DNA from 4 places in the Metabacillus sp. 113a genome. Region 1 is predicted to be linked to each of the others. Evidence: riboswitches for the same ligand, from Rfam matches in the RefSeq annotation. Region 1 holds a riboswitch; each other region holds the start of a gene.
What was found. Region 1 has a riboswitch for S-adenosylmethionine ahead of ACQCVE_RS18070 (Na+/H+ antiporter NhaC family protein). Riboswitches for the same ligand answer to the same signal wherever they lie in the genome.
Positions count from the first base shown of each region.

Region 2: linked by a shared signal. The riboswitch ahead of mtnK (S-methyl-5-thioribose kinase) and the one ahead of ACQCVE_RS18070 (Na+/H+ antiporter NhaC family protein) in region 1 are both predicted to bind S-adenosylmethionine.
Region 3: linked by a shared signal. The riboswitch ahead of ACQCVE_RS09505 (methionine ABC transporter ATP-binding protein) and the one ahead of ACQCVE_RS18070 (Na+/H+ antiporter NhaC family protein) in region 1 are both predicted to bind S-adenosylmethionine.
Region 4: linked by a shared signal. The riboswitch ahead of ACQCVE_RS11475 (bifunctional homocysteine S-methyltransferase/methylenetetrahydrofolate reductase) and the one ahead of ACQCVE_RS18070 (Na+/H+ antiporter NhaC family protein) in region 1 are both predicted to bind S-adenosylmethionine.

Region 1 is NZ_JBNILJ010000020.1:1,671-3,869, forward strand. Features, by position in the region: gene ACQCVE_RS18065 (GNAT family N-acetyltransferase) at 1-569, shown strand, start outside; SAM riboswitch class I at 766-870, shown strand; gene ACQCVE_RS18070 (Na+/H+ antiporter NhaC family protein) at 958-2,199, shown strand, end outside.
Region 2 is NZ_JBNILJ010000005.1:90,577-92,775, reverse strand. Features, by position in the region: gene ACQCVE_RS10545 (carbon-nitrogen family hydrolase) at 6-809, shown strand; SAM riboswitch class I at 1,010-1,172, shown strand; gene mtnK (S-methyl-5-thioribose kinase) at 1,269-2,199, shown strand, end outside.
Region 3 is NZ_JBNILJ010000004.1:254,229-256,427, reverse strand. Features, by position in the region: gene ACQCVE_RS09505 (methionine ABC transporter ATP-binding protein) at 1-1,015, opposite strand, end outside; SAM riboswitch class I at 1,104-1,216, opposite strand; gene ACQCVE_RS09500 (thioredoxin family protein) at 1,429-1,737, opposite strand; gene ACQCVE_RS09495 (toprim domain-containing protein) at 1,758-2,099, opposite strand.
Region 4 is NZ_JBNILJ010000006.1:55,421-57,619, reverse strand. Features, by position in the region: gene ACQCVE_RS11475 (bifunctional homocysteine S-methyltransferase/methylenetetrahydrofolate reductase) at 1-857, opposite strand, end outside; SAM riboswitch class I at 984-1,096, opposite strand; gene ACQCVE_RS11470 (YajQ family cyclic di-GMP-binding protein) at 1,347-1,838, opposite strand; gene ACQCVE_RS11465 (CvfB family protein) at 2,136-2,199, shown strand, end outside.

The sequences.
Region 1 (2,199 bases):
AGAGGGAGAGCTTTCCTCCTCCTTTTCCAAGCGAGCTCCTGTGGAGCAAAGAGCAGCTTCAAAGCCACATCCGCTTGTTTCAGGAAGGAGCTCTATGCATTGAAGTGGATGGAGTGCTCGCAGGATCCCTGACGAGCCTTTTAGTTGATTATGACGAGAAAGGTCCGGACCATACGTGGGATGATATGACGGACCGGGGTTATATCGGCAGCCATGTTTCAGAGGGCAGAACGCTGTATGTTGTGGATATAGGGGTAAGACCTCAATACCGGAAGGCAGGGCTTGGGAGCTGGCTTATGTTTTCTGCCTATGAATTGGTTGTACATAAAAAGCTTGATCGTTTGCTCGGAGGCGGAAGAATGCCGGGCTACTATAAAAAGTCAGATGAACTGAAACCTGAAGAGTATTTAGAGGGTGTTGTAAACGGGGAGTTAAAGGATCCGGTCCTTACCTTTTTGCTCAGGTGCGGCCGCACCCCTTTGAAGGTCATGGGGAACTATTTAGAGGATGAAGAATCATGCCATTATGCTGCATTGATGGAATGGAAGAATCCTTTTGCTGGAAAGTAAATAGCAATTATTGCTGTTTTCTATTCATCTTTTTTAACATATATCCTTGCTGTTGCTGCAGCAGGCTTGGTAAGGCTTTCATGAATGACAGCATGTAAATATTTTTTTAAGAAAATAAAATTATGGTTTGACATTTTTTTGTGCAGCCCTTAAGGTAGTAAAAGATTGTTTATGAAATGCCCATAAATTTACGAACTTCTTATCACGAGAGGCGGAGGGACTGGCCCTGCGATGCCTCGGCAGCGGACTTTTTTAAGAGTGCTGTGCCAAATCCAGCAAGCAAATGCTTGAAAGATGAGAAGAGTGTCCTGATTATTGTGTATTAAGGCCTCTTCTTAAGGATAAGAAGGGGTCTTTTTTATGAACAGAATTGATGCGAGGTGGGAAAATGAACGTGAATCGTGAAGTAAAAGCAAATCCGCTGGCGCTGCTGCCGCTGCTGATTTTTATCGCCCTTTTTATTACGGCAGGTGTGATCACCGGGGACTTTTATAAACTGCCGATGGTTGTATCCATTTTGGTCGCAGTAGCCGCAGCGCTGTTTATGAATAGAAAAGAAACGCTGAATTCGAAGGTTGAGCGCTTTGCAAAGGGTGCCGGCCATCCGGATATTATGATTATGGTCTTTATTTACATCCTGGCAGGTGCTTTTTCGGAATCGGCCAAAGCTATGGGAGCAGTTGAATCGACAGTAAACCTGGCTCTGACCTACTTTCCACAGAGCTTTCTTGTAGCAGGATTGTTCATTATTGCAGCGTTTGTTTCCCTTTCAATGGGAACATCAATGGGGACGATCGCAGCTCTTGGCCCTATAGCAGCAGGAATCAGCGGGGAAACTGAAATCCCTGTAGCACTTGCTGTGGCTGCCGTTATCGGAGGAGCAATGTTCGGAGATAATCTCTCCTTCATATCCGACACTACGATTGCGGCGGTCAGAACCCAGAAGACAGAAATGCTGGATAAGTTCAAAACGAATTTCTTTATTGTTTTGCCGGCAGCAGTCGTCACAGCGATCATTTTGATTGTGATCTCTGCAGGAATGGATTCCACAGTGGAAACGAAGGAATTCAATTTCATTAAAATGCTCCCATACCTTGGAGTATTGATTGGAGCTCTGGCAGGACTGAACGTTGTTGCCGTGCTTGGGGGGGGAATAGTATTGACCGCGATCATCGGACTCTCCGATGGCAGCTTCAATATCCTTTCTTTTTCCCAATCGCTAATGGACGGAGTATCAGGAATGGCTGAACTTATTATCCTCTCTGTTTTGATTGGCGGAATGGTTGAGCTGATCAAGCACAATGGAGGAATTCAGTTTATTCTAAATGCCATGACGAAAAATATCCGATCAAAAAGAGGCGCAGAACTTGGAATTGCCGGTCTGGTGGGTGCAACAAATCTATCAACGGCAAATAATACCATTTCTATCATTACTGCAGGCCCGCTTGCCAAAAACATTGCGGATCAGTACGGGATTGATAACAGAAAATCTGCAAGTATTCTCGATATCTTTTCGTGCAGCGTACAGGGGCTGATTCCTTATGGGGCTCAGATGCTTGCGGGGGCTCAGCTTGTTAAAGCCTCACCGCTCAGCATCATCCCGTACACGTTCTACCCGATGCTGACACTT
Region 2 (2,199 bases), on a different contig from region 1:
TCAAAGTGAAACAGTCAATTGCGTGCATCCAATTTGATATCGCATTCGGCAATCCGGAAGAAAATAAAAAAAGAGCGGCAGCTGCGATCAGGGAAGCCGTTAAAGTCAATCCGCCGGACATTCTTGTATTACCCGAATTATGGAACACTGGATACGATTTGACAAGACTGGATGAGATTGCGGACCCGGCAGGAAGGGACTCGAAGGCTTTTCTTTCGGCCTTGGCTAGAGAGCACCATGTCCACCTGGTGGCAGGGTCCATTGCCAAAAAGTCCGGTAAAGAGATAACAAATACAATGCTCATTTTCAGCAGGAGCGGAGAGCTGGTACATGAATACAGCAAAATTCATTTATTTAAACTGATGGATGAACACCATTATTTGACAGGCGGCAAAAGCAGCGGACTTTTTTCTCTGGATGGAATCCAATGCGCAGGCTTTATATGCTACGATATCCGCTTCCCTGAATGGATGCGGGATCATGCAGCCCATGGAGCAGAAGTATTGTTCGTCGCCGCTGAATGGCCCCTCCTCCGCCTTAACCACTGGCGGGCGCTCCTCATAGCAAGAGCCATTGAGAATCAGGCCTTTGTCGTTGCCTGCAACAGATGCGGGTCCGACCCCAAAAATAAATTTGCCGGACATTCTATAATCATTGATCCATGGGGATCAGTTTTGGCCGAGGCGGGGCAAGGAGCAGAAACACTCCGCGCTGAATTGGATTTCGCAGAAATTGCTGAAATCAGAAGACAGATTCCCGTATTTCAGGACCGCCGGCCTGAATTGTACCAATCGTTCTTTAAAAGCTGACCTCCCTATTTAATTTTTTATATATAAGGGTTAAATCACTCAGCCTGAAGCTTATGAATGGTTTTATCAGATTCTTTCTGATGCCGGGCCTTTAAAACATACTAAAAAAAGATTGACAGACTTATTGTGGAGCTGGTAAGATTTTCATCAATGATTGATTGCAAAACAATTAAAACATTCAAAAAAATCTAACACATATACTCTTATCGAGAGTTGGGAGAGGGAATTGGCCCGTTGACCCCAACAGCAACCGACCGTAATTCCATTGCGAAATGGGGCGCAGCAAGAAGCGCCGGAGCAAGACGCTCCAAAAGGCACGGTGCTAAATCCGTCAGAAGCTTTATGCTTTCTGGGAGATAAGAGGTGCGGAGACAGCCTCTTCAAGCCTCTTTCTCAAAACGAAAGAGGCTTTTTGTATTTGCACTTATCTAAAAAACGGCTTTTCAGGAGGCGAAAAAATTGGGTATACCACATTCAGCATTTTATGAACCGTTAACGGAAGCCGCCGCTGCGGCACTCGCGGTCAGGCTGGGCCTCGTTCCAGACACGATTCTTCACTGCAGGGAAATTGGCGATGGGAATTTGAACCTTGTTTTCAGAGTACATGATCCAAAATCAGGCAAAGGGGTGATTGTTAAGCAGGCTCTTCCATACGCAAAGGTAATCGGTGAATCATGGCCGCTTACCCTTGACCGGGCACGCATTGAAAGCAGCGCCCTCGTTAAGCATGCAGAGCTTGCACCAGGGCTTGTCCCGGAGGTCTATTACACCGACCAGCCCCTAGCCGTAACTGTAATGGAAGACCTGTCACACTTACAAATTGCCAGGCAGGCATTGATCGAAGGAAAACAGCTCCCGCATCTCGCTCAGCACATTGGAGAATTTATGGCCAGGACGCTCTTTTATACGAGCGATTTCGCCCTTGAGCCTCATGTGAAAAAACAGCTTGTTAAACAATTTACGAATCCTGACCTTTGTAAAATTACAGAGGACTTTGTGTTCACCGATCCATTCTTCGATCATGATTCAAATGACTTTGAACCGGAGCTCCGGAAAGCGGCGGAAGAGATCTGGGCAGACACCCATTTAAAACTGGAAGCTGCCAAGCTTAAAAAGAAATTTTTAACGCAGGCGGATGCCTTAGTGCATGGAGACCTCCACACAGGAAGCATTTTTGCAGGAGAAACAGAAACGAAAGTCATTGATCCTGAATTTGCGTTCTTCGGCCCGATCGGCTTTGATCCAGGACAGTTTATTGGAAATCTCCTGCTTAATGCCCTATCCCGTGAACCGGATAAACAGGAGTTTCTGTTTCATGCGATCGAAACAGCATGGAACACATTTGCGGATGTGTTTAAAGAAGCTTGGAAAAACAGCAGTCTGGACTGCT
Region 3 (2,199 bases), on a different contig from region 1:
CAACTACCTCCACTTCTACATGATGATCATATAAAAATTGCAAAGCGCGATCCATTTCTGTTTCTTCTCCATCTATGTAGAGAAACAGGGCTCCATATGCCCCGCTTTGTGTTTGCGAGATCTTTCCTTGAAGAATATTCACTTTCACGTCGTAATTTTTTATTAATCCGGTAACGACCGGCTGCTCTGTAGAATCCCCTACAAAGGTGAGCTGGACAATCCGGCCGGTAGGGTAGGAGTCAATGAGATGAGCGATGGTCTCCCTTGTTTCTTCGGGCTCTGTCACCTGCTGGACAAATCGTTTTGTGATTGGTACCTGAGGCTTTCTGAAGACAGTAAGCACCTCTCCCTCCTCCACAATCTTACCTTCCTCCATCACAGCTACTTTATGGCAGATCTTGCGTATTACATGCATTTCATGGGTGATAAGGACGATTGTCAGTCCAAGCCTTTGATTGATATCGACGAGAAGCTCGAGGATTGAATCGGTCGTCTGCGGATCAAGGGCTGAGGTTGCTTCATCACAAAGAAGAACTTTTGGGTTATTGGCAAGCGCTCTGGCAATGCCTACACGCTGCTTTTGGCCGCCGCTGAGCTGGGCCGGGTAAGCATTTTCCCTTCCCTCTAATCCGACCAGCCGGATTAACTCTTTAACACGTTCTTTTCTTTCAGCTGCAGGGAAGCCTGCTATTTCAAGCGGGAACGCTATGTTCTCACTTACAGTCCTGGACCATAAAAGATTAAAGTGCTGGAATATCATGCTGATTTTCTGTCTTGCCTTTCGGAGCTTTCTCCCCTTAATAACTCCAATTCTATTACCCGCTACTTCGATGCTGCCTTCTGTCGGTGTTTCCAGCCCGTTAAGGAGCCGGATGAGCGAGCTTTTTCCTGCACCACTGTATCCGATGATCCCGAAGATTTCTCCTTTTTCCACTTCAAGGTTCACCTTATCTACAGCTTTGATGTTTCCAGATTTGACGGAATAAATTTTAGATACGTTTGTTAATGTGATCATGCTCCCACCTTCTTTCTCCATCGATCTGAAACAGAAAATGCCTTTCTGCGTAGACAAGCAGAAAGGCATTAAACGTAAGGTTACCTTTCTCTCATCTTTCAAAATGCAGCGCATTTTGAGTGAATTGGCACCAATTTCAGTCATAAAACTGACGGTTGCCGGGCTTCATAGGGCACTTCCCTCCACCTCTCTTTATAAGAGAACAATCTATTATTAAATTATGATGGTTTTAAATTTTAAAAATATTTCAGATCTGAGAGTGATTTTATCACGGGGAAAAGGGTGTGTCAATGTAAAATCTTCAAATAATTTTCTCCCTCTTCCCGCGGCTGCAGCCGGGCTCTTGTTTATTTCCCGAGAAATATGGAGATTACGGGGGAAATAACACGGATATATAGAATAGAAACGCCGCGTTATGCGCCGTTCTGTTTAATAAGCTTATATAAAAATTCCACTGATTGAAAGGCGTACTGCCTAGTGTGAAGCTTCCCTTTTTCAAAAATAAGCAGGCACGGAACACTCTCTACTTCCCAGCGTTCAGGGAATCCCGGCAAATAATTTAAATTTGCCATATGGATATCTGTTTCCGGTACCGTTTCATCCACTACCGTAAGCATCCTTTTTGCGAGCTGGCAAGTTCCGCAAAAAGGAGTATAAAGATACAAGATTAAGCGATCTTCTTCAATCAATGAAGACAGTTGCTTTTCATTTACTTCAATCATGATAAAACCAGAACTCCCTGCTATAAATATTTCGCCTGAACATCAATATTTGCACTCAGCAGTACGGAAGCAATATGATGCTCTGGTGCTGAAGCTACTTCTTTATACATTTTATCAATGTATAAATGCGAAGCCTCCGGAAATTCTCTTACAAATTGTTTTCTCAGTTTTTCTCCTGCTTCGTCCGTATCCACCAATATATACACATCATTTTCAAAATACTCATCAATTAGTTCATCCATTTTGGTGAGACTGATTGTTCCATTCGTACATATAATTTCTATAGGCTCGTTAATGACTTCCTGTATTTTTTTCTTGTCGGATTTCCCTTCAACAATAATGATTTTAGCAGCCTCTGACATGACCATCACCTGTTCATTTTGTCTTTCTTTAGTTTATTCTCTTTTCCTTGTGTTGTTTCCTGCCGGGAGGATACAGGGTCTATGCAAAAGACCGGCGCCT
Region 4 (2,199 bases), on a different contig from region 1:
GGATCGAGACCTCTCAAGGCATCCGCCATGGCTTTCACATGCTTGGGCGTTGTCCCGCAGCAGCCGCCGATCAGGCGGGCACCCTGGCTTCGGAACGCAAGGGCACTGTCACCAAAATAGTTTTCGTCCGATTCATAAATAAGGCGTCCTTCCTCTACAGAAGGAAGACTGCCGTTCGGGTATACCGAAAGAAACGCATGCTTTGGAAGGGGAACCTCCTCAAGAGATTCAAGCATATGGTAAGGACCGAGCCGGCAATTAAGTCCGACCACATCCGCACCAAGCTCTTCAAGCTGTTTTAAGCCGTCTGCAAGCGAAGTTCCATCCTGCAGAACTCCCGTTTCATGAAGTGAAACATTCGCGGTAACCGGTTTATTGGTTTCTTTTCTTGCAATCTCAAGAACCGCCTTCAGCTCCTCCAAATCATAAAACGTCTCAAGCAAAAGCCCGTCTATGTCTTCATTCAGGAGAACGTAAAGCTGCTCACGGAAGCTGCGCTTCAGCTCCTCCAGAGTGTGTGAGCTTTTCTTGAAGGCGCGGACCCCGCCCATCGTTGCGAGCACATAGGCCTGACTGCCGGCAGCCTGTCTCGCAAGTTTGACCGCCTGTGAATTGATTGTCCGGATATCATCCTCCAGACCATATCGGGATAGCTTGATATGATTTCCTCCGTATGTGTTCGTCTGGATGACGCGTGCCCCGGCTTTTATATAGGCTTCATGGATTCCCCGGATCTGATCGGGACTTGATCTATTCAGTTCTTCAAAGCACCGGTCAATCCCATGGGAGTACAAAAGGGTTCCCATCGCACCATCTGCTACTAAAATCTGATTTTGCAAATCATCTAGAAATCCCATGCGGGAATCCCCCTCCTCTTGAAAAATAAGTTTCGTTAGCTGTCTTTAGCGGAAATAGTCATTTGAATCCAGCAGAATGAAAAATAAAAAGCCTTCTGCAGAAGAAGGCTTTGACATTCGGACTTCTTCTTATCTTCCAAGCAGGCAGCTCAGCTGGATTTAGCACCTTGGCACGCAATCTTGCATGACCGGTTGCTGAAGCGTCATCGGGCCAGTCCCTCGGCTTCTCTTGATAAGAACGATATTCATTTAAAAATCGATTACTCCCAATTTACCTAATTTTTCGAAAATATTCAAGGGGTTAGCCTAACATTTTTCCTGCAAAAAGAAGTGAAAGGAGAAAACGGATGAGACAGACTCCGTCAGCCCCTTTAGGCACTCGAAAAATAAAAGAATGGTTCATTGCGGGGGATGTTTTGTCTGCTTCTTCTAATCTGTGCTGCATTTGGATAACAAAAAGACCGCGTTTACAGCGGTCCCGTCCTTTGATTATCTGTAATTAATAAACTGTACATCAATTGGGAGCTCCGCTTGCCGGATGGCAGCAATCACTTGCTGGAGGTCATCGCGGTTCTTTCCTGTGACACGGACCTGGTCATCCTGCACCTGGGATTTTACTTTTAATCCGGAATTTTTGATGATGTTATTGATGCGTTTAGCGTTTTCTTTATCGATTCCCTGAACCAGCTTGCCGCGCTGGCGCACAGTACCCCCGGATGCTCCCTCGACTTTGCCGTACTGAATATTTTTTACAGGAACCTCACGGCGGATTAGTTTGCTGATGAGGACGTCCTTAAGCTGTTCCAGTTTGTAGTCATCATCTGAAATCAGGACAAGTTCTTCTTTTTCAAGCTTGATGTCACTTTTGCTTCCTTTAAAATCGTAGCGGTTTTGAATTTCTTTAAGTGCAACCGCTATAGCATTTTGAACCTCAGGCATTTCGACTTTGGATACAATATCGAATGAATTTTCCTTTGACATGCCGATTCCTCCCATGTTTTCTTAATCCCATCTAAAAGGCCATCTGCCTTTATAACAGGCTCTGTCAAGCTGAATCCCTCTTCAGCATGAATCTTTTTTGGGAGGGTAGAACCTGTCCTGCGCCAGCCTGCTGATTCAGGCAAGAAAGATGAACCCGGCCAAAAACTTGGAAGAGGGGGAGCGTTTCCCATTCGGGGAGAAAATCTCCGCTGATGGAAGTTTCACTTTATGAATTGATTATAGTAGAATTAGACATGCCATACAACATGTACAAGGTACGGAAAGGACAGGTGACTTGTGAGAGCAGGCACATATGAACGTTTAGAGATTGACGAACGTCTGGATTTTGGCTATTTCCTGA